Regions from separate parts of the Phosphitispora fastidiosa genome, predicted to be linked through region 2. Evidence: riboswitches for the same ligand, from Rfam matches in the RefSeq annotation. Region 2 holds a riboswitch; each other region holds the start of a gene.

Region 1 (10,357 bases), on a different contig from region 2:
GCAAAAAAGGCAGGGCTGTATATTTCGGTTAACGCTGAAGATGCTTCCCGGACCGACATGGATTTTCTGATTCGTTTTGCCGCCGAAGCCAAAAAGGCAGGAGCGGATAGGCTTCGCTATTGTGATACCATCGGGATTCTTGACCCTTTCATCACATATGACCGGGTTAAAACCCTGATAGAGAGCACGAACCTGGAAGTAGAAATGCATACCCACAATGATTTTGGCATGGCGACAGCCAATACCTTGGCCGGCATTAAGGCAGGAGCCACACATGCCGGGGTTACGGTATTGGGACTGGGTGAGCGGGCGGGCAATGCCGCACTTGAAGAAGTCGTCATGGCCTTAAAGCATATAGGTGGAATTGACCTGGGCTTCAAGACCGAGATGTTCCGGACGGTAGCCGAATATGTCTCTCTGGCTTCAGGACGGGAACTTCCTGCCTGGAAGGCTATAGTGGGTTCGAACATGTTTGCCCATGAATCGGGGATACATGCAGATGGGGCCATCAAAAACCCCTTGACTTATGAGGTTTTTGCGCCGGAGGACGTAGGTCTGGAAAGACAGATTATCATAGGAAAGCACTCAGGTACCAAGTCCCTGATAGTGAAATTCGCTGAATATGGGATTCATCTTACCAAAGAAGAGGCCAATGAACTGCTGCGAAGGGTTCGTTCTACTGCAGTTGACCTTAAAAGGTCGCTGTTTGATAAAGAGCTGATATATATCTATGAGGATGTGTATGGTTCCCAGGTGTAAAGAGATGCCTCCATTGAGGCGTCTTCTTTTTTAGTGGAAATAATCAGCAATATAGGGTAAAATGTTTAAAGGGTCAATTACCCGTTTACAGACAAAGATGAAGAGGTGAGAGGTTGTGGCATTATTCAGTAATTATGACATGCCAAAAGAAGGAGAAAAAATTATTTTTCAGAACGGCTGCTTAACTGTTCCTGACTATCCCATAATTCCATTTATTGAAGGGGACGGGACAGGTCCGGATATTTGGGCTGCGGCATCAAGGGTGCTTGATGCTGCGGTGGACAAGGCATATGGAGGCCAAAAGAGAATCGCGTGGTTTGAGGTGCTTGCCGGGGAAAAAGCGTTTCACCAAACGGGTGAATGGCTGCCGGATGACACCCTGACTGCAATCAGGGAGTATATTGTTGCCATCAAAGGACCACTGACGACTCCGGTTGGGGGAGGGATACGTTCCCTTAACGTTGCTCTGAGACAAGGACTCGACCTATACGTATGCCTTAGGCCGGTAAGGTACTATAACGGGGTTCCTTCTCCGGTGAAAAATCCCGAGCTTGTGGATATGGTTATCTTCCGTGAAAATGCAGAAGATATTTATGCCGGTGTTGAATGGGCTGAAGGTAGTGATGAAGTCAAGAAGGTAATTCGTTTTCTTACGGAAGAAATGGGAGTGAAAAAAATCCGGTTCCCGGAAACCTCAGGAATTGGCATCAAGCCTGTTTCCAAAGAAGGTACAGCACGGCTGGTGAGGGCCGGTCTCGAATATGCCATAAAGCACAATCGTAAGAGCCTGACCCTGGTACATAAGGGCAATATTATGAAGTTTACCGAAGGGGCATTCAAGAACTGGGGCTATGAGGTTGCGGAAAAAGAGTTTGGTGACCGGGTATTTACCTGGACCCAATATGATAGAATCAGCGCTGAACAGGGCAAAGAAGCTGCCGACAGGGCTCAGAGCGAAGCTGAAAAAGACGGCAGGGTTATTGTCAAGGATGTTATTGCTGATGCCTTCCTGCAGCAGATATTGACAAGGGCGGCAGAGTATGATGTCATTGCCACATTGAACCTTAACGGCGACTACATTTCCGATGCTCTGGCAGCACAGGTGGGAGGCATCGGTATTGCCCCGGGGGCAAATATAAATTACATGACGGGTCATGCGGTATTTGAAGCAACCCATGGCACAGCCCCTAAATATGCCGGTCTTGACAAGGTCAATCCGGGTTCTCTGCTGCTTTCGGGGGTTCTGATGCTGGAATACATGGGGTGGCAGGAGGCTGCAGACCTCATCTACAGATCAGTGGAAAAAACTATTGAAAGCAAGGTCGTCACCTATGATTTTGCCAGGTTGATGGATGGGGCAGTTGAAGTAAAGTGCTCTGAATTCGGTGATGAGCTGATAAAGAATCTGTAATTTTAGGAGAAATGTTTTGAAAACACTAATGTTAGCCTAAATATTTGACGATATATTTAATAACAGAATTTTAAAACCGACAGGGCAAACCCTTCGCAAGACGGGGACGCAAAGCCACGGGTCCTATAAGGTATGTTTATTAAAGGACAGCCGGGTTACCGAAGTTTAACGGTTTACAAGCAAACCAGTCTTTCTTCGGTCTTTTTCCGAGAAGACTGGTCTCCTTATTTTTAGGACGAGTTTTTGCCAAAAACCCTGAAGGGCTGCCGGAGAAATTAAAAGATCGAGGGAGGGTACTTTTTAATGACAAGGAAACCATTTGTCTTGGGTCTGGTATTGTTGACATCTCTTGTATTTGTCAGTGGCTGTTCTTTTAACCTGTCCAAATTGAGTTCCATACTTCCTTCCCGGGAAAAGCCGGAAACTGTCTCGGACAAAGTCTATCAAAACAAGTCTGCAGTTAAGGCCCCTGCCAAGTCCCGGGAAGCGCTGCAAAAAGAATTGGATAGCGAAATCAATCTGGTGGTTGACCAGATTATGGCCGGTAGATGGAATGAGGCTATTAACCTGGGTGAAGCAGCTTATGAAATGGTTCAGAAGGAGCATAAGGGCAACGCGGATTCTGTGAACAGTGCAGTATATGATGCCTACGGTTACGATGCTGCCAAAGAAAAATTGTATGAGGTATTGAGTGCAGCATATGATTTTAAATATCACCTTGAGGGACTAAACAATACTGAAAAAGAAAGATATGTCAGAACCGCAAAAGCCCATTTTGATATCGATCCTTCAGATCCTTTCAAGAAACTGGCGCTGGCAAAGGCACAAATTGATACAGGTGACATGAATCAAGGTCTCGGGCTTCTTGGGGAACTTTATAATTCCCAGTTTAGAGACAAGGATATCACCGAATCTTACGCCTGGGCGCTCTATCTTTCAGGCAGAAAAGATGAGGCCTACAATATATACCGGGCCTTTTATCCCCAGTCAGAGACACTGATTCAGCTTTTTCACAGCGCTCAGGTAATAGAGGAAAAAGACAAGGCCCTGGGACTGAATCTTTATAATGGCGTTACAGGAGCGGCAAATAACCTTATGGTAAAAGACCCTAATGTCAACAATATGAGCGCTCAGACCTACATAGACCAAGTGCGGACTGGATCCCGGAATGCATCTGAAAGGCTCTTGGCAGGAGGGTTCAAGCTCAACTCCCAATACAACCTTCAAAAGATTGACCCGATTGTAAAATCAATCGTGAAGCTTTCGGGTGAATAATCTTAGCTGTATTATTTACCACATATAAAAACCCCCTGGTATATGAATACTAATTACAGAAAAATATTAGGGGGGAAATTTGATGGACCATTTAGATTATGACCATGTGAGCCATAGCAGTTCCGATGGCATGCATGACGTTAGCGGTGTCAATGTTTATCCCACTCCCATCACCCTTGGAGAGCACGTTAATATTATATATGATGGCCTCCTGTCAAGATCCGGAGCACAGGATGTTTATCTACATGCCGGTTTTGGGTTTCACGATCAGTGGCATGGGATAAAAGACCTGAAAATGCTACGCACCGGGCGCGGCTGGGAACAAACCCTGCATGCCGATGATGCTACCAGATTAAACTTCTGTTTTAAGGATGGGGCGGAGCACTGGGATAATAACTGGGGTCATAACTGGAGTTTTGAGATTCATGACGGGAAGCAGTATTAGGGCTGTAATTTTTGGAGCTATTTAACGGCAATGTAAATAGGGGCAGATGTGTTCTTACGGCGGGCCCCCAATCCGTTACCGAAACCCCGGGCTTTTAAAAAGGCCGGGGTTTCGACGGATTGGGGGGGCCCCCGACATCTCAACCGGTTACCCAAACCCACTAAAGCGGGTTTGGACCGGTTGACGACAGACACCGCCTTTCAGAACACATCTGCCCCTATCTTAATAAGCTGCTAAACAGCTCCAAAAAACAGCCCTGGCATACTGCCAGATATAGAGAAGCGGGTATTTCGCCGAAGCCTGTTTTTAAGGTGGTTAGGTGATGAAAATCATAACCGGCAGGTAATCTCCCAAGTTACTCGGGAAATTACCTGCCTTAATTTTACTAATTTGGTGGCGTATTGTACGAGAATTTCTGCGGTAGTGCGAAAAATCTATACTATACGTCACCATAGAGAATAAAGGATTTACTCCTAAGGTAAAATAAGCTGGAGAGGAAATAAGGAGGAGTTCAAAGATGAAGGTACTGATGTTATCCTGGGAGTACCCTCCCAAAAACGTTGGGGGATTGGCCCAGCATGTGTATCACCTGTCCAAGGCTCTTGCCAGGCATGGGGCGGAGGTTCATGTTATTACAATCGGCGCGGATGATGCTGTGCCCTATGAGGAAAATGAAGGTGTCCGGGTACACCGGATTTATCCTTACAGCATCTCAGCCCCAGATTTCAGGACATGGATACTGCACCTTAATTTTTCGATGCTTGAATATGCAGTAACTCTGCTTAACACCATCAAGGGTGTTGATATCATTCATGCCCATGACTGGCTGGCTGCATTTGCGGGGCGGGCGCTGAAGCATTCATTCCGAGTGCCCCTGGTGGCTACAATTCATGCAACGGAATTTGGGCGCAACAATGGACTGCACAATGAGAACCAGAGGTATATCAGTGATGTCGAGTGGTATCTCACTTTTGAAGCCTGGAAAGTAATAGTCTGCAGTACTTATATGCATAGGGAACTGAAGGGTTTTTTCCAGCTTCCTGAGGACAAGCTGAGGATCATACCAAATGGTGTTACTATTGAGGATTTTGAGACTGGTTCTGATTACCGTCACAAGGGCACAGAAAAATATATTTTCTTTATTGGCAGACTGGTTCGGGAAAAAGGGGTACAGGTGCTAATTGAGGCTGCACCCAAGATACTGTCATACTTTCCTGAGGCCAGATTTGTCGTGGCCGGTACCGGCCCCTATGAAGAGCACCTGCGCAGTATGGTGCGGGAAAAGCGGCTCGGACACCGCTTTTATTTTGCCGGTTATGTGGATGATGCTACCAGAAACCGCTGGTTTGCTCAGAGCAGTGCCGCTGTATTTCCCAGCCTGTATGAGCCCTTCGGTATAGTTGCTCTGGAAGGGATGGCAGCGAAGACACCGGTGGTAGTCTCTGACACCGGAGGGCTGAGTGAAATAGTGGAACACGGTCGGGATGGGATGAAATGTTATGTGGGTTCCGCCAATTCACTGGCAGATAACATCATGGCAGTACTTGGGGATGCGGCGCTGGCAAACCGTCTGCGTAAAAACGGTTACGAAAAGGCCAGAAATAAATATAGTTGGTTTTCGGTTGCCGGCCAGACCCTGGAAGTTTATGAAGCAGTAATCACTCAGTCCAAAAGGGCGGATTGGCATACTGATACCTGGAGGGCAGCAGATCCTCTCTCGGCTCTTTATGAAAAAGTAAAAAGCCTTGGCAGGGCAAATGTTCCCGGGCAGAGAGTCCACTGAAAGGAGAAGATACCTTGGTACAGTCAATTATTATGGCCGGTGGAGAAGGTTCACGCCTTCGGCCGCTGACCTGTAACCGGCCCAAGCCGATGGTGCCGATGCTTAACAGGCCGGTAATGGAATATACGGTGGAGCTTCTGAAACGGCATGGAATTAATGAAATTGGTGTCACTCTTCAGTATATGCCGCAGGAAATACAGAACTATTTTGGTGACGGGTCCGGTTTTGGAGTCAGCATGGAATATTTTATCGAAAACACCCCTTTGGGCACCGCAGGCAGTGTCAAAAACGCTAAGGGGTTCCTGAGGGATACCTTTATTGTTGTCAGTGGAGATGCTCTGACTGATTTTGATCTGACAGAGGCCATCCGATTCCACCGCGAAAAGGGGGCTCTGGCTACAATTGTACTTACCCCTGTGGAGATTCCCCTTGAATATGGCGTTGTGATTACGGAGAATTCGGGAGCCATCAGGCAGTTCCTGGAGAAACCGGGTTGGGGAGAGGTTTTCAGTGATACTGTAAATACCGGGATATACATTTTGGAGCCGGAAGTTTTAAAATATATTCCGGAAGATACCAAATTTGATTTCAGTAAAGACCTTTTCCCCTTCCTGCTAAGGGAGAATATGCCTCTCTTTGGGGTAAATCTGAGAGGATACTGGTGTGATATCGGTAGCCTGAAACAGTATCAGGAAGCCCATTTTGCAGCTATGGAAGGCAAGGTTAATCTTGAGGTCAGGACGGCTTCCGCGGGTAACGGTATATATACCGGTGAAAACTGTCGGATCGACCCGGCTGCCATTATAAAGGCTCCGGTTATTATTGGCGCTGACTGTCATATTGGTCCGGGAGCGGTAGTTGGTCCACATGTGGTAGTAGGCAACGGCTGCAGGGTGGATAATAATGCTTCGATAAAACGGGCAGTGGTCTGGAACGGTTCACATGTTGGCAAACAGGCCGAAATAAGGGGCGCTGTCATCTGTGGCCGGGTCACAATAAAGGATGGGGCAGCGGTATTTGAGGGTGCAGTTATTGGTGAAGAGAGTATCATCGAAGAAAATGCGCGGGTTAAACCCAACACCAATATCTGGCCACACAAGCTGGTGGAAAAGGGTACGGTTGTTGATACCCATCTAGTGTGGGGGACAAAGGCCTGCCGTAATCTCTTCGGAACTGACGGTGTCTCCGGAAAAGTGAATACTAACCTTACCGCAGAGTGTGCCGCCAAACTGGGGGCTGTTTACGGCACTATTGCCGGTTCCGGGGCTACTGTATTGGTAAGCAGTGATTACCACCGGAGCACCAAAATGATTAAGAGCGCTATTATCGCGGGTCTGATGTCAGTTGGGGTAATGGTGACAGATGGCGGAACTCTGGTAACTCCGGTACACAGGCATGCTGTTCGGGCTGTTGCAGCCAAAGGGGGGATTCACGTAAAATCATCGGCTGCCGACCCGGAGACAATAAACATCAATTTCTTTACCGCAAACGGGGCCATGATTTCCAGAGATATGGAACGAAAAATTGAGAACCAGTTTGAAAGGGACGATTTCCAACGCAAAACCAAACACCAGGTGGGTGTTGCAACATATATGCCCGGACTCACCGAATCATATATCCGCAGTTTGTTGGATATGGTTTGCAGGGATGATATCAGGAAAGAACAGTACCGGATAGCTGCTATCCTGCCAGGAGACAGCCTGCAGTCTATTGCTCCCTGTGTTTTTGGGGAATTGGGCTGTGAATTAGTCAATTTTGCACCGGGGACAGGCCACATCATGGAGAACAGCCCTGAAATAGCTGGTGGCAGACCTGATGGGTATGCTGAGTTTGAGCAGATGATGACTGTTGCTGAGAAAATTGCGCCTGAACTGGCAGGGACAGGTGCGGATATGGGGGTTGTATTTGACAGTAATGCCGAACATGTCATTTTAATAGATGGGTCCGGACGGATTCTGGATGAACCGCTCTTTACAGCACTGATGTCAGCAGTTATCCTGGATTCATCCCGGGATCCGGTGGTAGCAGTTCCGGTAACAGGGAGCCGGGTGGTGGAATCCCTGGCAGAAATCAGAAATGGCAAAGTTATCAGGACGAAAACCTCACCTGTGGTATTTATGCACGAAACCATGAAGCCTGAGCTCATCGCAGCCCAGGGGCAGTTTAACCAGTCTGTAGTTACCTTTGATGCCATCTCAACAGTTGTCCGGATTATGGATTACATGGCTGCCAGGGACACTGATCTTGTTGACATAATTGCGGCACTGCCTGAGATAAATATGATTAAAAAGGAGACGGACTGCCCGTGGACTGCCAAAGGCAGGGTAATGAGAAAACTGATTGAGGAAAGCAGTGGTCAGGAAGTGGAACTGCTGGATGGAGTAAAGGTTTACCATGACAACGGGTGGGCGCTGGTACTTCCCGATGCCGAAGAACCCAGGTATCACGTTTATTCCGAGGGATACTCTTACGAATTTGCCGAAAGCCTGGCTGACTTTTATATTGACAGGATTAATCAGTTGAAAAACAGTTAAAATGTAACATGGAAATGGGCAGATGAGTTCTTCCGGCGGGCAACGCCTCCGCCTTCCATAACACATCTACCCATTTCTTAATAACATTTTTAAGTCTCAAAAACAATGCAAGACTTTATCAACAGTCTGACGCCGTTTATCAGCCCCTTTACACTACTTCTTCTCCAATTCATATGCGGTATTATTCAGGACGTACAGGTCAACTGAATCGTTTTGTGAGAAGTTATCCAGGCTCAGAGAAGCGCTGCCTGAATGGATATATGCATCTGGGCTAAGGTTGTAGGTAGACCAGGTAACGGTATTTTCCGTTACATAAATTTTGGTGCCTGCGTCATTGCGGGACTGGAATTTGCCGCTGCATTTATTCAGTACGGTAAACGTTTTCCCACCATCAATGTTTTCTTTAACCTCGACCCGGTCTCCTGTAGTGAGAGCGGTTACCAGGCTGAATTCCCGATCGTCTTTGACAATTTCACTGTCACTGTCAAAGACAAAGGTTTCTGTTTTCCCTGCAAAGGTACTTAGAGTAACGGATTTTGTGTATGTATTTATTGTAGTAATTTTTCCGAAGGTAACCGGGACAGATTCAACCTTAACCAGCCTGCTGCCCATAAATTCAGCCTTTACCAAATCCCCCTGGCTGAAGTCTTCGGCATCAGGGGAGTTTATTCCCGGGACAGTTAGGGTGACCTGGCTTTCCAAATAAAGATATGAAGAATCACCGTCATCATCTTCTACCTTAAGTTTGTCTGGGTCCTCATAAACCCTGATCACCCGATAATTGAGGGTGGTTTTCACATTGATATCTGCAACCACCTTGCTTTCACTGCTTTCAAACCTTAATTCAACATAATCCCCTTTATCCAGATCATCGAGATCAGGGCTGCTGACGCCCTTAATATTAACATCAATGTCATCTGAGAGGACATATGTCTTGGTTCCGGAACTAATGGTGTTTACAGTAAGCAGGTCACGGTCGGCATCAATAGTGACAACAGTGCCTTCCACAGTATTTTTGGTTTCCAGATAGATTATCTCATCATTGAGAAGCTGTACTTCTACTTTGAGGTTTCGCTCTACATCAGCTATGTCTGAGGTGGTATCATTATCAATATAAAACTCGGCTCTGGAATAAACTTCGTAGATTTCCACATCCCCGTCTTCGGTTTCCAGAGTAATAATCCTATTTGCCGTGTCAACTGCCAGCACTGTTCCTTTGACCGTATCCCTGACATTTCTATTTTGGACGGATATTTTGGTGACTTTTCCGTTCTGGATAGTTAGAGTCACCTGGTCATTAACCAGTACATTAGAGAATAGAGGGTAGTCAAGTCCGGAAATAATGACCTCGGCATCTTCTGCCGCCTCAAATGCCTGCAGTAATCCGTCTGCATTGGAAATGGTAATAATCCGTTTTTCTTCTGACAGCAGAAGTACTTTTCCGGAAACTGTCATCTCCTGCTTGGCTTTCAGCAATTCAATTTCAGTAATAAGATTACCTGTGAAGGCGATTTTCACTTCATCCCCCGGTTCCAGGTCAGTTACTGCCGGAAACCTTATCTGGGGTATTGTAACTATAGTTCCTTCAGAGTACTGGTAGGTATTCAGGATGCCCTGTGAATTTTTAATGATAATCAGCCCGGTTTCAGGATTAACTGAGAAAACAATACCGCTATTGGCTGCGCTCTGACCTGAATTGAGAAGCAATACAGATATTACCGCACCGGAAATATTACAGTTCAAGGTTACATTGTCACCTGTCTTAATATCTGAGAGCCCGCTTAAGGACCCTGTTTGTGCTGTAAAGGACACATAGTCAGCAAGTGTTTTGGTATGTATTTTCAAGGCAGTATCCTGAATTACAATAACGTTTTCGGCGGGCAGGACCTGGAGTACAGAACCGCTTAAGCTGTCCACAACCGCATCTGCTGCCAGTATTTCCACCAGCCTGACAGTCTCACCGTCAACAATGACTTTTACCGGGTCGTTTTCCGAAATACCGTCCCAGTCGGTATAACTGCCGTCATCTTTGAAGACCCAGGTATCGGAGCTAATATTAAAGTCTTCTATAGTGCCGTTTATGGAAAGAGACAGAGTCAGTCCGGATTGTCCGGCAACCCTTGCAGATAAAAATGATTCACTGAGGTCAA
Region 2 (10,357 bases):
CTGATAGGCGACGTCGCGAGCGTTTTGCGCGAGCTATGACGTCGCCGTGCCCTCGGGAAACCGGCGCCGCGATAATCGGACGAGCGAGCGCAGCGAGCGATGTCCGCTTATCTCCCGCATTCACGAATAAACATTTCGTTTATGCCGCTATTATCTGCTATACCGCCATTATCTGCCAAATTTCACACAATAAACTTTTGTTTCTCCAGAAGCCCCAGATATTCCTTCTTTTTCCACCAATGTTACAATTTGAATCATCATTCGAAGAACCGCATTAAAAAAGTGAATTAATATAGTTTCCTGAAGGGCAAGAAAAAAATAATCAGGAGTCCGAGTCGTACCGGTGGTACGTCGAGGACTCCTGATTATTTTTTGACACAGACGAAGTCTTAAACCAACCGCCCTATCCGCATTTGATAACGCGGTTTTCGGTCACCACATACCTCATCGGATAATCGTGAGCTTCAGGATAAACATCATCTCTGATCTGGAGTTCAAAGGCCAGGGCGGCAAATGAGGCCTCTGGACGGAGCAGTCTCAGGAAACGGTCATAAAAGCCGCCGCCATAGCCGAGCCTGTTTCCGACAGCATCAAAAGATACCCCCGGCACAACAACAAAGTCTATTTCGGTCGGCTCAACAGGCCTTACACACTCAGGTTTTGGTTCCAGTATGCCCCAGGTACCGGAAGTGAGATCCCCCGGATAATTGATTATTTCTGAAGGGATAAGCCTGATATTTTTGGTGTCAGTAATGGGAACAACCACCCTTTTCCCGTTCTGCAGGCATTTGGCAATTAAATTCCCGGTAGCAACTTCCTTCCTGAAATCAAGATAAAACATTATTAATCCGGCGCTTTGAAACTCTGGCAGTTCCTCCAGCTGTTTAACTATCCGCGCGCTCTTTTCGGCAGCCTCTTCATCTGTCTGGGCCATCCTGGCCGCAATAATTTCTTTCCTAAGCTGTTTTTTCATTCCCAGAACCCCTTTTCTATTTATTAAATTAATATATAAGTCTCACGAAAATTGAAATTCCTTTATATCTAGGATTTTACTCCATCAATTAATCCAAACCTGTCCAGGGGCCAAAACCTGAAAAACGCCCTTCCTTTGAGATTTTCCAGAGGTAAAAAGCCCCATGCATGGCTGTCAAAACTATAATTACGATTATCCCCCATAACAAACAGATACCCTTCCGGAATGGCAACAGGCCCATAGGTATAATTAAGCCTCTCGGCAATATATGGCTCATCCAGGGGCTTATTATTAACAAATACCCGGCTCTCTTTTACTTCTACAGTATCACCGGGTAAACCCACAACCCGCTTAATCAGGTCATCATCACCCGCTCCCCGCTGCGCCTCCGGAGGGGGCGCAAAGACAACAATGTCGGTCCGCTCCAGTTCCCTGAACTTAAATACAATCTTGTCTACCAGAAGCCTGTCACCGATTTCGAGTGTAGGCAGCATTGACTCTGACGGAATCAGCCTTGCTTCAATCACGTATGTGCGTAAAAAAAAGGTTAATATAAGTGCAAAGAAAACAATCTGTAAAATATCCTTCAGAAACCCCCATACCTTTTGTGAAGAATCCCCTGGTTCATCAATGTTGTCCGAATATTCCTGAGACAACTCAACACCCGCCTCTCTAAATTAGACTTAACTACTCGATGCATTAGACTTAACTACTGCTGCATTAGACTTAATTACTCGCTGCATACCATTACATACCAATATTATATTTTAATTTGGCTCAAAAGAAAACCTGTAGCAGGACAAGATTTAGTAAATAAAAAAACAGCTCAGACTAAGTCCAAGCTGAATTTACCCTTTTTAGATTACTATTTTCCATATGGCGCTTGCCCCCACCACCCCGCCAAATAGAGGCAGGAACTGGCTTACCGCCCAAGTAAGACCAGGGCCGAAGACAACATAAACCGCCATAATGATCACCAGACCCAGTGCTATGTTCTCCGAGATAATCACTACGATAAGAGTGATAACAAAAGCTGCAATTATACTTCCCATCCACGTGGGATAATCTACCACCGGCTCCACTGTATAATAGTACCACCAGGCAAAAGCCCCGAACAATACTGCCAGCAAATGCCTGAAAACAGTGGACGTAGCCATCAGTATCACCTCCATCCTCTTAAATTGTGTGCTATCCGGAGAACACTAAGGCCTGTCTCCGGACGAAAAGCCGAAGACAGGCCGTGAGCCAACCCAATTCTCCGGCAACCCGGCTGTCATGGCATCACAGCGGTTTCACAGCCAACCGCCAATCTGCTTTAGACCCGTGGTTTTGCGTCCCCGTCTTTCGACGGGTTTGCCTTTGTCGGGAAGGGTAAAATACCCTTATTAATTTATCGATGAATCGGGACAAAAACTTTATACCTTTTTAATAATTAACCAACACCGCCCGTGCGTTCCCGTCACTGGTTATAATAGCGCCAACAATATCCCCGGCTTTAATCCGCTCCAGGGAACTGACATCATCTTTGGTACGTACAACCGCATCCTTTTTCACCGCAACATTAGGACTAATCTTGACACTGTTGTCATCCATTTCCTGGTCGATGGTAATAATCCGTTTATCAATATCCACGGCTTTGACCTCTCCCCAGACAATCATCTCTCCGGCTTTGGGGTCCACATTTTCCACATCGGTTTCCTTAAGAGTTTGCGGAGATAAGTCCGACCCTCTTTCACTGGCTTGGAGCTTATTGCCGGAATCGCTTTCATCATCAGCAATCTGCGGCGGCACTGCCTTGATATCCCTGTTTTCCGGGATTACAGTTTTCTCTTCGTTCAGGGAAGTGTAACCGAGGTAACCGCCGATAACCACTGCCACCACAACAAAGAGAACTAAAAACGGCAGGTTCTTCCTCATAGTATTCCCCCCTTAGCAATAAATTTTTTGGTATATAGGCAGTAATTATGCAAAAAGGGGCATTACCCCAAATTCACGGTAACCCCCTCAATTTTATAGTTTATAAACCTCGCTGCCTTTAACCACGTTAACATTGTGCTTCGCCAGAAGTTCTACAGCTTCATCTACCTGTTCCACCCGGAACACGACCAGGGCATCATTTGATGACTTTTCCAGAAAAGCATACAGGTATTCTATATTTATCCCAGCAGAATTTAAAATGCCCATCACCCTGGCAAGGCCTCCCGGATCATCCTGAACTTCCACAGCAATTACATCAGTAATACTCACACTAAACCCATCATCTTTTAGTATCCTGAAGGCCTCTTCCGGCTTATTAACAATAAGCCTCAAAATACCAAAATCAGATGTATCTGCAATGGACAAGGCCCTGATATTTATTCCTGCCTGACCCAGCACCTCTGTTAGTTCAGCCAGCCTTCCGGACTTGTTTTCAAGAAAAACAGAAATCTGTTGTACTTTCAATCGTTTTCCCTCCTTATAGTTCGGTGGTCACAATTCTTCTTTATAATTCCCTATTATCAATGACACGTTTTGCCTTGCCTTCGCTCCGTGGAATCGTCTTTGGTTCCACCAGCTTGATCTTGGCAGATATACCAAGAAGACTGGCTATTTCGTGGCCCAGCTTCCTTTCAAGCTCTTCCATTTTACGTACCTCATCAGAGAACATCTTTTCCGAAACTTCCACAAGTACTTCAAGAGTATCAAGAGTACCCTGCCTGTCAACAACCAGCAGGTAATGGGGTTCGGTTTCCCCGAAATTAAGCAGCACACTTTCAATTTGTGAGGGAAATACATTCACACCGCGTATAATCAACATGTCATCGGTACGTCCCATCACCCGGTCCATTCTCACAAAAGTACGGCCACATTCGCATTTTTCCTCAGTCAGAACAGATATGTCCCTGGTTCTGTATCTCAGGAGAGGGAATGCCTCCTTAGTAATGGTGGTAAAAACAATCTCCCCTTTGGAGCCATAAGGCAGGGATTCTCCTGTCTGTGGATCGATAACTTCAGGGATAAAATAGTCTTCCATAACATGCATCCCGCACTGGCATTCACATTCCATGGAAACACCCGGCCCCATAATCTCACTCAGACCATAAATGTTGTATGCCTTGATTCCCAGATTCTTTTCGAGTTGATCCCGCATTTTCTCTGACCATGGCTCAGCGCCGAAAATACCGGCCTTAAGCTTGCCGTTAACCAGATCTACCCCAAAATCCCCTGCTTCTTCACCAAGGAAAAGGGCATATGACGGGGTACAACAAAGAATGGTGGTACCGAAATCCTCCATCAGCATCAGCTGGCGTTTGGTATTGCCTCCGGAAATCGGAATAACGGACGCGCCCAGCCGTTCCGCTCCATAGTGCAGGCCCAGTCCCCCGGTAAACAACCCGTAACCATAGGCGACCTGAACCACATCTCCTTTGCTGCCGCCAACCATGGCCACACAGCGGGCAATGAGTTCAGACCATGTGTTAATATCGTTTTGGGTATAACCGACAACTGTTGGTTTACCGGTTGTCCCGGAAGAGGCATGAATCCTCACCACTTCTGACATTGGCTCAGCAAACAGCCCAAAGGGATAATTATCTCTGAGATCCTGCTTAACAGTAAAAGGCAGCAGCTTCAGATCCTCCAGAGTTTTAATATCTCCCGGCTCGATTCCCTTATCTTTGAATTTTTCCTTGTAAAACGGTACATTGTCATATACCCGGCGCACAGTTTTCTGCAAACGTTCCAGCTGCAGCTGCCTGAGCTGTTCCCGGGGCATAGCTTCATTCTCAGGATTATACATAATGCCCTCTCCTTTATTTGAACTTTTATGGTCACATTCCCGCTTTGGATTTCTGAAAAATTTTTAATTATTTCCACAAAAACCTACTAAATTCCTGCTTTATTAGAAAAATTTCAGAGAATTTCAACTTTAGCGCCGATTTTTTCCTCTAATTCCAGGCAGCTTCTCCCTGTCAAATCCTTACCCCTGACATCAAAAGCAACAGCCGGAACAATCAGTACATCTCTGCCGGAGTCAATTCTTACACTCTGGGCAGCTGCGACAAAGTCTGCGACCGTTAGCAGCCCGGCGGCTGCAATCGAACCTCCAAAAAAAAGGTTATCCACCGGAATTATATCAATAACACCCCTCTGGGGCGATTTCTCCAATGCCATCCCAAGAACTGCTTCACCCAAAACAGAACACATAAGTTTTAGACGCTTATGCCTGGCTGCCATAGATTCTACGGCAGCAGCCGTTTCCGGAGCAATATCATAATCCATTACAATTCCAGAGGCCTGGCCCTGTTTCTTCTTAATATCAGCCCCAAAGGTATGGCCGTTTCTTTGGATTTCTACCTTCACAGGTCCTCCCTCTCTAATCCTGTTAAAGGCATGTACTCTGGAAAAACAACGGGTTCCGTCAACAGAAAGGAGGATATCATCTCTCAAAAGGCCTGCTTTGTCAGCCGGAGAACCAGAGATAATCCCTGTAACTACTGCTTCAAGATTTTTGATTACAGGCGGCTCCACGGTAACCGGTACCGCTGCCCGGGCTCTGACCGAGGCAATATATGCTGCCAGCTCCTCATGCATTTCAGGCTTGAATTTCAGATTTTCCGGGGTATTCTTAGTGAATCCGGGCAAAAAAACCCGGATAGTCTCACTGCCATATTCCGCGAGGCAGCATACTGTTTCCCCCAGATCCTCCCACCCGATTATATGCGGCATGGCCACAATGCTGCCGTGAAAAGGCACCCCTGCATCGGCCAGGCAGCGCGCTGAACCCACGGCCTGTTCAGCCATGGAGTCATTCATCAGGCGTCTTCTCACCGCCGGGTTAGAACTGTTCAGGGATAAATAAAGCTCCACATCCCCCAGCCCGGCCAGAAAATCGGCTGTCTCCGCATCTATGAGAGTTCCATTGGTAGTAATCTGAATACGTGTTCCGGGGAAATGTTCCCTTATCATCAGGAGTATCTGCCGGATCAACGGATGGGTAAACGGTTCGCCTTCCACAATCCTGGTTACAGACTCTCCAATAACTATTTTATCTTCAGGTGAGATAAACTGCAGGGTTTGGGCCACTTCTTCCAGAGACCGCGGTCCTGTTTTATATATTTGTATGCCCGGGGGGTTATGTCGGTGACTGCAGAACATGCAGCTTACATTACATAAAGATGTTACCGGCAAAATATTCCCCCTGAAAGCAGATTCATATATCAGGTAGTCGGGAGGTTTTATCATTCTCCCCCTCCATGATGTTTCTGTTGGCTTCGCAAGCGGTAGAAAACAATTGCAGCCAGAACAATAATGGCACTTACCAACTGGGATACCGTAACATTTCCAAATACCAGCAGGTTCTCCCGGAAGGATTCCACAATTGATCTGCCAATCCCATAAAGTATCAGGAATAATAAAAATACCTGCCCATCAAATTTTTTACGCTTCCAGACAAACATCAAGACCCCGAAAAGCAAAAACCCGATAGCTGAAGAAAAAAGCTGAGTAGGGTAACGGGCAATCAGGTCAGGACAGGGCGCACCTTCAATATACGGGAAGACGACCCCCAGAAACGACTCGGTTTCTTTTCCGTAACAGCAGCCATTCATAAAGCATCCCAGCCGTACTATCCCATAGCCCAGGGCCAGGGGGGGCGACACCAGGTCAGCCAGGGACCAGAAAGGAAGCTTTTTTCTGATTACATACCAGGTTCCGGTTATGAAACCACCTATCAAAGCCCCATAATAAACGAGTCCGCCCTTCCAGATAGCAAATATCTGGAGGGGTTCCTGCAGATATCTTCCAGGCTCATACACGAAAACGTAAAACAGTCTGGCGCCAACCACTCCGCCCACAACAAGAACAATGACAAGATCCAGTATCCGGTCAGGTTCCATTCCAATGCCCCGGGCGAGTCTTACAGCAACCATCGTCCCCAGCAGAATTGCCAGGCTCAGGGTAAATCCCCAGGCATAGACAGTAAAAGCCCCATATTCAAAAAGCACCGGCAGCAAATAAATTCCCTCCTTTTCCACATCTCCTGTTCCTTACAGAATACATTCTGATGGCACTTTTCCACAAAATCCACACCGGCCTGCTGCTCTGTGGACGAAAGTGTTTTACACATGTAAAACTCCCCGTTTTTCAAGTTATCAACAGACTTATCCACATTATCCACAGGTACTTTTCATCCACAAAACAGGTGTTCCCGGATTCCCTGAAAAATATATTTTTGAGTTCAATAGGCATCTTTACCAAGCTTCAGACCCGGTACAGCATTGAGAGTAAGAGGGGCAAACTCGCGCCGCAGATACCTGTAATAACCGGCACAGGCTACCATAGCGGCATTGTCGGTACAAAAGACCGGTTCCGGATACCTGACACTGATACCAAAAGATTGGGCCCTTCGTGTCAATTCCCGTCTCAGTCCGGTATTGGCTGCAACCCCGCCGGCCAGCAGAACGGTACTTACCCCATATTTCACGGCAGCCGCCACGGTTTTATCGCTAAGTACATCGACCACCGCTCCCTGAAAGCTGGCCGCCAGATCAGTCTGTTCTATCTCTTCACCTCTCATTTTTGCCTTGTTGAGGTAATTGAGAACAGATGACTTAAGCCCGCTGAAGCTGAAATCAAAACTGTTATTCTCCAGGTAAGCCCTGGGGAAATCAATAGCTGCGGGATTTCCCCCGGCTGCCAGCCTGTCTATCAGAGGACCGCCAGGGTATCCCAGTCCCATGACCCTGGCCACCTTGTCAAAGGCTTCTCCGGCAGCATCATCCCGGGTTCTCCCGATGAGTTCATAACTTCCGTGAGCTTGGATAAAGATCAGGTCCGTGTGCCCACCGGAAACCACCAGGCAGACTACCGGAAGCTCCGGAGGCCTGGTGAGGAAATTAGCATAGATATGGCATTCCACATGATTCAGCCCGATAAGGGGCAGGTCAAGAGTGTACGCCAAGGCCTTGGCAGCGGAAACACCGACCAGGAGCGCCCCCACCAGTCCAGGACCGTAAGTTACCGCAACAGCGGTAAGATCCTTAAAAGTAACCCCGGCTTCGTCTAAGCTCTGGCGAATTACCGAGTTTATCAGTTCCACATGCTTCCGGGACGCTATTTCGGGAACCACGCCCCCGAATCTCTGATGCACCGGGACCTGTGATGAAATAACACTTGACATAATTCTGCTGCCATCTGCAATTACAGCAGCCGATGTTTCATCACAAGATGTTTCTATTCCAAGTATGATTGTCTCTGCCGACACTTGACCACACCTTTCAGGTATCTTTGCGAAGGTTCTTCCACATGATAACTGCATCTTCACCGGTATCAGAATAGTAACCGTGCCTGACCCCATGGGAAATAAATCCCGTATTTTCATAAAGCCTCAGGGCTGCAAAATTGGATGGCCTGACTTCAAGAGTCATTTTTTGGCAGCCCCTGCAGAGGGCTTCTTTAAAAAGCTCGCAAAGCAGCGTTCCCCCGACCTGCTTCCTCCTGTAAGAAGGGTGGACCGCGAGTGTTGTCACATGCCCTTCATCAAGGATTATCCACATCCCGGCATACCCGATGACCCTATCCCCTGCAAGTGCAGCAATATAATAAGCAAAATCATTATTGTCAATTTCATGAGAAAATGCCATTCGTGACCATGGCGTAGGAAAAGATGTATTCTCTATGGCCACGACCTCGTCAAGGTATGCCTTACACATCCGCTTAATCCGGACGGGTGTTTTCGTATTATCCATCTGATTCGCCTCACATCATTGCCCGTGTTTTTTCTCCCAGGTAGTTTCAGCCTCCGACTTCCGGAGATATACCGGCTGCATAAAAGTATAATCCTCTGTCTGGCCCTGCTGCAGCTGAACCATCCCAAGTTCGGCAGCAGCCCCGGCCCTGGGAAAACTGTTAATCATAGTCCCGAATAAAGCCCGGGAGCCAAGCCGGGTGATGATAGTATCCCGGTAAACCGGAACTCCGTCACCCAAAAAGATAACATTTTCGCGGTATCGCGATAATTCGTCCAAAAGCTGTTCCACAGGCATGGCCGCCGGTCTTACCAGTTCCTCCAAACCTTCTGGACCTGACCCGTAGATTCCTGCGTAAACCTCATTTCTTCTGGCGTCAAGAACAGGGCAAATCAGCCCCGATGCCCGGTAGTAATTCCAAGCCAAAACCCTCAGGGTAGAAACTCCCACAACAGGTATATCCAACGCCTGGCCCATGGTCTTAGCAACAGCCATCCCAATCCTCAGCCCGGTGAATGACCCCGGGCCGCTGGTAACAGCAATACCATCCAGTTCTGCCGGTTTAATGCCGGCATCATCCAGCACCTGCTGAATCATGGGAATAATGTTCTGGGAATGTGTTTTCAGGTTGTGAATAAACCGTTCCGAAACCAGCCTGTCATCTCCGGCCACAGCTGCCCCGGCCACTCTTGTGGCTGTGTCAATCCCCAATATGTACAATTTTTTTCAACTCCTCAAACAGACCGGCAGTCAGATCGACATAGCTTTGACCACAGGGCAGGAACTCCAGTTCCCTGGAATTATCACCCTTGTCAGCCCTGATGATACTTACCGTTAGGTATTCATCCGGAAGAAGACCGGTGACACGCTCCGGCCATTCAATCAGAGTAACCCCGCTGCCGAAAAGGTATTCTTCCAGCCCCAGCTCATATGCCTCCTCTTCCTCTTCCAGCCTGTAAGCATCGACATGGTATAGAGGCAGCCGCCCTTCATATTCGTTAATTATGGTAAATGTCGGGCTGGTAACATGCTCACTGATATCAAGGCCAAGGGCAATGCCCTTGGCAAAATGAGTCTTTCCCGCACCCAGGTCACCTTCCAGGCAGACTACGCTCCCTGCCCCGAGCATCCTGCCCAGGCTCTGACCTATGGTAATTGTTTTTTCCGTTGAATCACTAAACACCCTCATCCGGTAATCTCCTCCGGCAAAACATGCTTCGCCTGTGGTTATTATGACACCCGTTATATTATAACACCCGGTGATTCTGCTATTCTCCGAAATGGTTATATCCCCGGGGTTTCATCTCTCTGCGCCGGCCTCCGGTATCAACCAGCAGGCAGCCCCGCCCCGGCTCGGCAATCCGGCCAACCTCACAGGGAAAAGCGCCGGCCTCCTTAAGCGCAGAGGTTACTGAGTCCAGGCGGTCCGGCTTCACAGTAAAAACCAGCTCAAAATCCTCCCCTCCGTATAACGCCCACTGGGAGGGGGATACCCCTGCTCCTTCAGCCACCGCAGATACCGCTTCCGTAATAGGGAGGGATGCTTCATACAGCTCGCAGCCGGTACTGCTGGCCAGGCATATTTCCAGAACTTCACTGGCCAGCCCGTCACTGATGTCATTCATGGCACTTATGCACCCCGAGCCGCCCAAAATCC
Region 3 (10,357 bases), on a different contig from region 2:
CAGGAATAATTGTCAGGACTGTTCTGGGTGATGACCAGACCTACTACTATTACCCTAAAGTTGGCAATACGGTTGCCGGGGCTGTATACCTGAGATTTGGACAAGGCACATACCGGGTGGATTTCAACCTGGTAAAACCGGGTCAGGCCGGTACGATTGCGTATGATTCGCTGGCCAGAGCACAGATTGAGAACACTGACAACGGTGATAAGAGATATCTGCTCCCTTCATGGGGGATTGAAAGCAATAACCCAGTAATAACCAATAAAGCGCGGCAGATAGTAGGACAAGCCGGGGATGACTACAGCAGGACCAAAGCCATTTTCCAGTGGGTCAGCAAAAACATGGTTTATGACATGGACAAGTTTCGCCGCGGTGAATTTTATGATAATGACGGCGCTGTGAAGGCTCTACAGACCCAAAAAGGGCTGTGCCGGGACTACGCAAACCTGGTTACCGCAATGTGCCGGGCCGAAGGGATTGAAGCCAGGACCGTAATCGGAGAGGCCGGGACCGGGGGAACCTGGTACGGGCACGCCTGGAACGAGGTCCGGATTGGCGATAGATGGGTCACCATGGATACAGTCTGGAAGGTATTTGACCAGGATGCAGGGATTTTTGGAACCACCCATAAGAAAACCCAGGAAGTCTATTAAACATTCCTCGAACCTCCTTTTTTCTGAAGCGACCGCACACGATGCGGTCTTTTTTTTGTGTCTTGATCAAAGAGAGGTTAAACACATAGCAAATTAAAACAATTATACTTGAAATATTTGTTAAGAAAGTATATAATTAATTAATAAAAGTTTCAGGTTACTTACTTCAACTAAGTAAATATCATTATTCAGATAAAGGCAAACCCATTGAGAGGTGGGGGCGCAAAACCACGGGTCTGGGATAATATCCCTGACAGCCGGGTTACCGGAGAATAGCAGCGTGGTGATTTTGGACGGCAATGTGAGCCTGTTCCCGTTAACCCGGGGACAGGCTTGTATTTTTGTTATTTTACAGGCATTTTTTACGCGCATTTTCTGCTTGTATTTTTGCAGGATTTCACCAACTGATGAACATGTGTTTACTTTTTTTACAGGTCTATATCTGCAAATGTCCTTAATTTGACAATATAACAGCAAAAAAAATACAAGGGAAATAAAGGCTTTTTGAGAATACAGTTACAATGAATGATTTTTTAGGTTTGTGAAATTTCTGACAGGTGTAGTTCTTTTTAAAGAAGGTCCGCATATAATGACCATGTATTTATTTTGGGGGAGGAGAGGCTTAGATGAGTGTTACCGTGCCTGAATACGGGTTTCCGGCCAGTTACAATGAAAATTCTGTCATGCTTCTCGTAAGAGATCCACACTGTATTTTTACCTACTGGGAGATTTCCAATGAGCAGATGGACTTGGTAGCCGGGGAATTTGGACGACCCTGGGGGGAAATACAACTTACGCTGCGTGTTTACGACTTGACCGGGCTTGGTGAGGACAGGAATAAAGCCCATGGCAGTTATGACCTCAACGTACATTCCTTGGCAAATAATTATTATATTACTGATGTCAAGGCAAACCATTCTTATTGTGCTGACCTGGGTGTTTTTTCTCCTGACGGCAGGTTTGTCTGCCTGCTCAGGTCTGATGTTATCCAGACACCGCGGGACAGCCTGGCTGACGGCTCGGGACTCGTCATGGCGGATCTGCTGGACCGGTTGTCCGGGAAGAAACCTGCGGAATGGCCGACAGAACAGGAAACCTTCAGCAGTGACGGCGTTTATATCAATTCCAATAATAATGACAGTGAGGAGGATTAAGATGCTAAGAGGCTATCTTGCGCTTGTTTTACATGCACACCTGCCTTACATACGGCATCCTGAAAAAGAGAATTACCTCGAAGAAAAGTGGTTCTTTGAGGCCCTTACCGAAACCTATATACCGTTGATTAAGATTTTTGATGGTTTGTTGGATGATGGCGTGGATTTCAGGGTTACAGTATCCTTGTCCCCGCCATTGATTTCGATGATGGCAGATGACTTGCTGCGGAAGCGCTACCTTATGCACCTCAATCAACTTATTGAACTGGCCGGCAGAGAGACTGAACGGACTGCGGGGAGTGAATTTGAGGACACGGCTCATATGTACCTGGAGAGGTTCCGGGAAATCAGGGATATTTTTGTGAACAGGTATGGAACTAACCTGCTTCAGGCTTTCAGAAAATTCCGGGAAAAGGACTGTGTTGAACTTATCACAAGCTGTGCCACCCACGGTTTTCTTCCTCTAATGAAGAGAAAAGAGAGCATCAGGGCACAGGTTGCTGTGGCTGTGGACCTGTTTACCAGACATTTTGGCAGCCCGCCCAGAGGTATCTGGCTGCCTGAGTGCGGGTATACCCCTGGGATAGATGAAATCCTCAAGGCTTATGGGATCCAGTTTTTTTTCACAGATACCCATGGGATTATGTTTGCAACTCCGAGTCCGGTGCACGGTATATATGCGCCGCTTTACACACCCGGAGGTGTTGCTGCTTTCGGGCGTGACCCGGAAACTTCCAAGCAGGTTTGGGATATGAACCAGGGTTATCCGGGTGATTATTGGTATCGTGAGTTTTACCGGGATATCGGTTATGATCTGGACATCGACTATGTCGGGCCATATGTGGGGGAGAACAACCTGCGTATAGATACCGGCATCAAGTATTACCGCATCACCGGGAAGACGGACCAAAAGGAGGTCTATAACCCTGCAGCTGCGGCGGACAGGGCGGCAGAGCACGCCGCCAACTTTATGTTTAACAGGGAAAAACAGATGCAGCACCTGGCCTCCCGGATGGACCGGCTGCCGATTGTTGTTTCAACTTATGACGCTGAGCTATTTGGCCACTGGTGGTATGAAGGGCCTGACTGGATTGATTTCCTGCTGCGGAAGCTGCATTATGATCAGGACACAGTAAAAACAATTACCCCCTGGGAATACCTGAACCTCTACCCGACAAATCAGGTGGCTTCACTACCTATGGCCAGTTGGGGCCATAAGGGATACAACGAAGTGTGGCTTTCACCTCCCAATGACTGGATCTATCGGCACCTGCACAAAGCCGAGACCCGCATGACAGAGACAGCCCAGGCTAATCCGGGTGCAGAAGGACTCAGAAAACGGGCGTTAAACCAGATGGCCAGGGAACTGCTCTTGGCCCAGAGCTCGGATTGGGCCTTTATAATGAAAATGAAGACGGCAGTAGGGTATGCCGAGAAGAGGACCAAGGACCACATTGCCAGGTTCAGCCGCCTCTATTGGGCTCTTACCAACGATGATCTCAATGAAAATGAAATTTCAGTTTTGGAGCATGCCGACAACATATTTCCGGACATCGACTACCGGGCTTACCAGCCTGATACTCCGACAGTGGTGTCACTCACCAGGCGCGGTCAGGGAACTGTACGTAAGAACAGGAAAATTCTAATGCTGTCCTGGGAATTCCCGCCAAAGACAGTTGGCGGTCTGGCCAGACATGTTTATGATCTCTCAAGGGCGCTGGCTGCCCAGGGGGAGGAAATACATTTGATAACGTGTTATGTTCCGGGAGCCACTGATTATGAGAGGGTTGATGGGGTGCATGTCTACAGGGTCCAGCCCCGGCAGTGCGATTCCGGGAATTTCCTGAGGTGGGTTGAGTGCCTCAATACTGCCATGGTGGAACGGGCTCATGGGTTGGTCAGGGAACACGGCTTTGACCTCATTCATGCCCATGACTGGCTGGTGGCGCAGTCAGCAAAGGATCTGAAGGACAGATACCAGATTCCCCTGGTTTCCACAATCCATGCCACCGAATACGGGAGGAATCGGGGTATTCATAATGACATTCAGCGGCACATAAACCAAATAGAGTGGCAGCTTACCTATGAGTCCTGGGAAGTTATCTGCTGCAGCAGATATATGGCCAGGGAGCTTGCCCAGGTATTTCAGCTTCCCGCTGAAAAGATCAGAATAATTGCCAATGGGGTTGAAATCAAGAATGTTCAGCCAAGAGCGGTTGACCCGGGTTTCCGCAACAGCTATGCAGCGCCAAATGAAAAAATGGTATATTTTATCGGACGGTTGGTAGCTGAAAAAGGGGTCCAGGTTTTGATTAAAGCAGTCCCCAAAATATTGCGGAAGTTTCCCGATACCAAATTTGTCATTTCCGGTAAAGGGCCCTACCAGGACCATCTGGAAAATCTGGCTGCAAAGCTGGGGGTAAGAGAAAAGGTTTATTTCACCGGGTTTGCTAATGATGAAACCCGTAACCTGCTGTTTGCCGGGTCTGATATTGCTGTGTTCCCCAGTTTATATGAACCCTTTGGAATAGTTGCTCTTGAGGCGATGGCCACCAGGGTGCCGGTAATTGCCAGTGAAACCGGCGGTTTGGCTGAGGTTATCGAACACAGGATCGATGGTCTGAAGGTATCTCCGGGTGATGTGGAAGGCCTCGCAGGAGCTGTTGTCAGTCTCCTGGGTGATCCGACCCTGGCACATCAGATAAGCCAGGCAGCCTGGGATAAAGTTAATTCCACATATAACTGGGGCGTGATAGCAGCAGAAACTATCAATGTATACAATGAGATTATTTCTGAGGCAAAAAAGGTAGGCTATGCTGCCGGTTAAATGCAAAATTTGATAGGGAGGTTTGTCTGATGAAGGCTGTGATAATGGCAGGAGGCAAAGGGTCAAGGCTAAGGCCTTTAACGTGCAACAAACCCAAGCCTATGGTGCCGGTTTTGAATAAGCCGGTTATGGAGTATGCTGTGGAACTCCTGAAAAGACACCACATCACAGATATTGCTGTGACCTTACAGTATCTTCCTGAGGTAATCAAAGACCACTTTGGCGATGGGTCAGACCTTGGTGTTAACCTGAGGTATTTTGAGGAAACAATCCCCCTGGGGACAGCCGGAAGTGTGAAAAATGCCGAAGAATTTCTTAATGAGACTTTTCTTGTCATCAGTGGTGATGGGATTACTGATTATGACCTTACTGAAGCGGTTGAATTTCATCGGAAACAGGGCGGCATTGTCACCCTGGTGATGGCCAGAGTCAGGAACCCGCTTGAGTACGGGGTGGTTATGTGTGATAATAACGGACGCATTACACGTTTTCTGGAAAAGCCGAGCTGGGGCGAGGTTTTCAGTGATACTGTGAATACGGGCATATACATCATTGAGCCAGAGATATTCGAGTATTTTGAGAGGGACACGTTCTTTGATTTCAGCAAAGATCTTTTCCCACTGCTTATGTCCAGAGGAATGCCCATGTTTGGCTATGTGGCTGAGGGTTACTGGTCCGATATCGGGAGCCTGGAGCAGTACCGCCAGACCCAGTATGACCTGATGGATGGCTTGCTCCAGGCAGCGATTCCAGGGAGAGAACTGGCCGAAGGCATCTGGGTAGGGCAGGGTACGGTCCTGGAACCCGGTGTCAAGTTTGCCGGAAGGCCTATTTATATTGGGAATAACTGTAACATAGAAGAAGGTGTTGAAATAGGGAGCTATACGGTGCTGGGTAACAATAACACTATCAGGGCCGGAGCCTCCCTTAAACATACCGTGGCCTGGGACGGCAGCTTTATAGACATTGGTGTTGAGCTGCGGGGAGCGACAATATGCAATCACAACAGGATAATGGCCGGGACGGCCATGTTTGAGGGGGTTGTTACCGGAGACAACAATTACTATGGCAAAAGAGTGATTGTGAAACCCCGAGTTAAAATTTGGCCTGATAAGATGGTTGAGGATTATACGATTTTAACCGAGTCCCTTATTTGGGGCGGAGACCGCCGTAAGAGTCTGTTTTCAACACATGGGGTTGCCGGACGGGTAAATGTGGAGGTCTCCCCGGAAATGGTTGTCAGGCTGGCGGTTGCCCATGGTTCAACAATACTTCGGGGGTCCCATGTTGTGGTCAGCAGTGACTGCCACAGGCCTTCAGAGGTTATCAAGAAAGCATTTACACCAGGCCTTCAGGCTGCCGGAATCAATGTATATGATGTGGGTGTGGCTACGACCCCGATTACCCGCTATGCCGTCAAGAGTCTGAACGCAAAGGCCGGAATTCACATCAGGATGCTTCCTCCACACGACCGCGGCAGGATTATCATTGAATTCCTTGATGAAAAAGGGATCAACATCAGCAAGGATTTTGAGCGCAAGATTGAGAATACATATATTCAGGAGGATTTCCGGAGAGCGGATATCAGGAACCTGGGAGAAGTCAAATATATGCCGCAGATGGCGGAAGCTTACAGAGAGGGACTACTGCGCAATATTGACAGGGATATGGCTAAAAGGTGCCGCGCCCGTCTGTTGGTGGCGTATGACTATCAAAACCTCGGCTGGTTTCTTCCTCCTCTGTTTGAACAGCTCGGATGCCAGGTGACTACCTTGAATGCTCCGGATTACTCCCGGGAGGATATAGCGGCCCTGGTCAGGGAAGGTCACCTGGATATGGGGGTACTGCTCAGCAGTAATGGTGATGATGTTATCCTCTTTTCACCCTCAGGGGAAATTATCAGTGACGATAGACTGATGATTCTTTGGGCATATGTTTCTATGGCCCGGAGCGGAGACGAAAAAATCGGTGTCCCGGTTACGGCATCATCTGTTATCGAAAACCTGGCTTTGGCAATGGGAAGAAAGGTTATCAGGACAAAAGTGCATCCGCGGGCAATGATGGAAATATCCAGCGAAAGCCTGTTCCAGCCTTTTTATGATGGAATATTTATTTTCCTGAAGGTTCTGGAATACCTGCTGGAAAAAGATACCGACCTGGCACGGCTGTTCCATAGGCTGCCCGGATCCTGTATTTACAGAAAAGAGGTGCAATGTCCCTGGTCGGAAAAAGGCACGGTTATGAGGCGGCTAATAGAAGATGCCGCAAACGGAAAAGTTGAATTGATTGACGGAATAAAAATTTACGCCGACGAGGGCTGGACACTTGTCCTCCCTGACTGTGAGGAGCCTGTTTTTCGGGTTGTCAGCGAGGCGGCCACCATGGAGGCTGCCCAAAGGCTTACCGATTATTATACCGGCAGAATAGAAAAGTACAGGTCGGCAGTTTAAAGGGGGATTTTTGTGCCTAGGCAGTTGGTAATTGGAAATGGCGGAATGCTGGTTAATTTTGATTCAGGGTATAACATGAGGGATTTGTACTACCCGTATGTTGGGCAGTGGAACCATATTCAGGGAAATAAAAATAGCCTCGGAGTGTGGGTGGAAAACAGCTTTTCCTGGTGTGATGAAACCTCCTGGAAGAGAAAGCTCAGGTATATCAAAGAAACCCTCGTTACCTGTGTAACCCTGGTAAATGAGGGGCTGGGAATATCACTGCAAATTAATGATACTGTTCACTACAATGACAGCATCTACCTGAGGAGGATGACTGTAAAAAACCTGACTGATCATAAGAGAGAGGTCAGGGTCTTTTGTACTCATGATTTTTCCATAGATGAAACTGAGGTGGGGGATACTGCGGTATATGAACCTGAGATGGGTGTAGTTTATCACTACAAAAAAGGAAAGTACTTTATGGCCAACGGCTATTCCGGTGCTGGTGGAATCTTTCAATATGCCACCGGGACCAAGAGGTTCAGAGGCGCCGAAGGGACATGGAGGGATGCCGAGGATGGACACCTCCAGGGAAATCCCATCGCTCAGGGGTCGGTAGACAGTACTATTAGTTTTCGTACCGACCTGGATGCGGGGGGGAGTGATGTCATCTACTACTGGATAGCTGTCGGCAAGAATTATCAGGAGGCTGTCAGGCTCAATGAATACGTACAGAAGAGGGTTCCGGGGACCATTATTGAGTCGGTGGAGGCTTACTGGAGACAGTGGGTTAATAAGATAACCTATGATGACTTATCAATACCGGAAGATATTATGGGACTGTATAAAAGAAGCCTCTTGATAATACGTACCCAGGTTGACAGGCGCGGTGCCATTACGGCGGCAAATGACTCGGATATTATGCAGTATAACAGGGACCATTACAGTTACTGCTGGCCCAGGGATGGGGCCCTGGTGTCTTTTTCGCTGATCAGGGCGGGTTACCCTGAAATGACCCAGGCTTTTTTCAGGTTTTGCGAGAATGCCCTGACATCAGGAGGGTTCCTGCTGCACAAGTACAACCCTGACGGTTCGGTCGGATCAAGCTGGCATCCTTGGATTAATAACGGCAAATCCCAACTACCCATTCAGGAGGATGAGACAGCGCTTGTCCTTTTTGCCCTGTGGGAGTATTACAGGCATACCAAGGATATAGAATTTGTGTTGCAGCTTTACAGGTCCCTGATTCGTCCGGCAGGAAACTTCATGGTGAAGTTTATGCGGGAGGAATACAATCTCCCTTATGAAAGTTATGACCTGTGGGAGGAAAGACGCGGTATTTTTACCTTTACCGCCTCAGCGGTATATGGTGGATTGGTAGCGGCAGCCAATTTTGCCAGGCTTTTTGCCGATCACCGGTCAGCCGAACTCTTTACCGGAGCGGCTGAAAGGGTGAAACAGGGGATTCTGGAGCACCTTTATGACCAATCCCTGAACAGGTTTATCCGTGGCGTGTATGTCAGTGACGACGGAACCCTGGAAAAGGATCTCACACTTGAAAGCAGTATGTACGGGGTGGCTAAGTTCGGTGTTCTTCCTCCAGATGATAAAAGGGTTGTTGCTACAATGAAGGCAATAGAAGCAGGTCTCTGGGTGAAGACTGATATCGGTGGGGTAGCGCGCTACACCAATGATTATTATTTCCAGAAATCCAGTGATATTGCCAAAGTCCCGGGGAACCCCTGGTTTATCTGCACTTTATGGTTAATTGAATGGTATGTTATGTGTGCCGGTACAGTTGAGGAACTGAACAAACCTCTGGAAATGCTGCAGTGGGTGACCCGAAATGCTATGCCCAGCGGTATCCTGCCCGAACAGATACACCCATATACGGGTGAGCCGCTGTCTGTGGCGCCCCTGACCTGGTCACATTCGTCATATGTGCTTACTGTAAGGAATTTGATTGAGATTATGACGGAACTTACTTGTCCGCGGGTATGCTGGCTGCCGGCGGAGAATAAAGCTACTCCTTAAGCTATCTGGTTAGGTTCAGCTGATACAGCCCCAGCTTGACATATTCGGTTACAACCAGCTTGGCCATGCGCAGTTGGTCTGTCCCGGAGGCGCTGTAGAATTCGCTGTCAGGGACCGGGGCAGAAATGACTGTGATGCCTTTGTCTGTAAACATGGTCGTGGCCCGCCGGGAATGGTATGGGGAAGTGACCAGAACCACTGATTGCAGCTTTTTTTCCAGTAGAATTTTCTTTACGAACAGGGTATTCTGCCAGGTAGATTCCGAACTTTCTTCAATGATAATTTCCCTTTCGGAGAACCCGGCACTTACTGCCATTTCAGCCATTTCACCCGCTTCAGAGGGGTTACCCCAAAGGTTTCCGCCCGAAAAGATGAGGTACTTGCCATAGCCCTGCTGAAAGAGGTCTACACCATACCGGTAGCGCTCCAGGGTGCTTTTGCCCAATTTCCCTTTGGCCTCCCACCCGCCGCCTAACACTACGACAGCATCAACCTGGTGCAGCGGGTCACTTATTACCAGCGGACCGGCCAGAAACTGCACCAGGGGAGTATAGAAAAATGCGAGTACCAGCACGACGGCGCTGATACCGATTACCTTGAGTCTCGTCAATTTGGTTCACCCCCGGCGGGATATCTAATATGCAGGATATTTTCTACATTGTTGGCAGGAAGTCCTGCTGTATTTTTTTTTGCATAAATCACACACTAAGGTTGAGGTGATGTAATTTTGGAAATTGGCTGCCCGCTCTGCAATGGATTAATAGATTTTTCACAGCCTTGTCCGTTATGCGGCAGCGTTATGGAAGACTCAGGCATGCTGGAGGATTATTACGGACCATACAGCCCTTATGGAAAAATTGAGCTCTATGAGCCGGATAAAGACCTGCAGACGACCGGTATGATTGCCTGTGTCCATCTATTTGCCTGTCCGGAATGTGGTTATGATAAAAGGATCAGCTTTCCGGAAGTCACATTATAGTATTGTACTTTTACCGGCTGCCGTTTTATAATAAGAAAAGGAGTTGCGAAATGTGACGAAAAAGGTGAGGTAAATGGGTTATCTGTTGTTTATTATCCCTGCAGCGGTTATCTTATTTGAATATGCAGCGATAAATATGGCTCTGGCCTATGCGAGGTTTGCCGTGGAAATGGACCGGCCTGTTGTGGAACTGTTGGGCGGGATGCTGAAAATCGGCGGAAACCTGGCATATGATGCCGTGCCCAATGCTGTGGTAGTCCTTCATCTATTGG

The links. Region 2 has a riboswitch for cyclic di-GMP ahead of Ga0451573_RS16725 (hypothetical protein). Riboswitches for the same ligand answer to the same signal wherever they lie in the genome.
Region 1: linked by a shared signal. The riboswitch ahead of Ga0451573_RS17885 (tetratricopeptide repeat protein) and the one ahead of Ga0451573_RS16725 (hypothetical protein) in region 2 are both predicted to bind cyclic di-GMP.
Region 3: linked by a shared signal. The riboswitch ahead of Ga0451573_RS02815 (DUF4912 domain-containing protein) and the one ahead of Ga0451573_RS16725 (hypothetical protein) in region 2 are both predicted to bind cyclic di-GMP.

What each region holds. Positions count from the first base shown of each region.
Region 1 is NZ_JAHHUL010000027.1:25,180-35,536, forward strand. It holds gene nifV (homocitrate synthase) at 1-759, shown strand, start outside; gene icd (NADP-dependent isocitrate dehydrogenase) at 875-2,170, shown strand; cyclic di-GMP riboswitch class I at 2,244-2,333, shown strand; gene Ga0451573_RS17885 (tetratricopeptide repeat protein) at 2,474-3,445, shown strand; gene Ga0451573_RS17890 (carbohydrate-binding protein) at 3,528-3,890, shown strand; gene Ga0451573_RS17895 (glycosyltransferase family 4 protein) at 4,408-5,673, shown strand; gene Ga0451573_RS17900 (sugar phosphate nucleotidyltransferase) at 5,688-8,207, shown strand; gene Ga0451573_RS17905 (S-layer homology domain-containing protein) at 8,361-10,357, opposite strand, start outside.
Region 2 is NZ_JAHHUL010000022.1:57,379-67,735, reverse strand. It holds gene Ga0451573_RS16735 (5-formyltetrahydrofolate cyclo-ligase) at 404-973, opposite strand; gene lepB (signal peptidase I) at 1,042-1,629, opposite strand; gene Ga0451573_RS16725 (hypothetical protein) at 1,831-2,130, opposite strand; cyclic di-GMP riboswitch class I at 2,231-2,341, opposite strand; gene Ga0451573_RS16720 (hypothetical protein) at 2,399-2,890, opposite strand; gene Ga0451573_RS16715 (ACT domain-containing protein) at 2,984-3,415, opposite strand; gene Ga0451573_RS16710 (phenylacetate--CoA ligase family protein) at 3,456-4,751, opposite strand; gene Ga0451573_RS16705 (DUF512 domain-containing protein) at 4,865-6,196, opposite strand; gene lgt (prolipoprotein diacylglyceryl transferase) at 6,193-6,957, opposite strand; gene tsaD (tRNA (adenosine(37)-N6)-threonylcarbamoyltransferase complex transferase subunit TsaD) at 7,191-8,216, opposite strand; gene rimI (ribosomal protein S18-alanine N-acetyltransferase) at 8,230-8,700, opposite strand; gene tsaB (tRNA (adenosine(37)-N6)-threonylcarbamoyltransferase complex dimerization subunit type 1 TsaB) at 8,716-9,420, opposite strand; gene tsaE (tRNA (adenosine(37)-N6)-threonylcarbamoyltransferase complex ATPase subunit type 1 TsaE) at 9,401-9,889, opposite strand; gene thiL (thiamine-phosphate kinase) at 9,969-10,357, opposite strand, start outside.
Region 3 is NZ_JAHHUL010000002.1:83,975-94,331, reverse strand. It holds gene Ga0451573_RS02820 (transglutaminase-like domain-containing protein) at 1-656, shown strand, start outside; cyclic di-GMP riboswitch class I at 844-926, shown strand; gene Ga0451573_RS02815 (DUF4912 domain-containing protein) at 1,283-1,810, shown strand; gene Ga0451573_RS02810 (1,4-alpha-glucan branching protein domain-containing protein) at 1,812-4,637, shown strand; gene Ga0451573_RS02805 (sugar phosphate nucleotidyltransferase) at 4,667-7,087, shown strand; gene Ga0451573_RS02800 (glycoside hydrolase family 15 protein) at 7,100-9,106, shown strand; gene Ga0451573_RS02795 (YdcF family protein) at 9,108-9,716, opposite strand; gene Ga0451573_RS02790 (hypothetical protein) at 9,834-10,085, shown strand; gene Ga0451573_RS02785 (hypothetical protein) at 10,159-10,357, shown strand, end outside.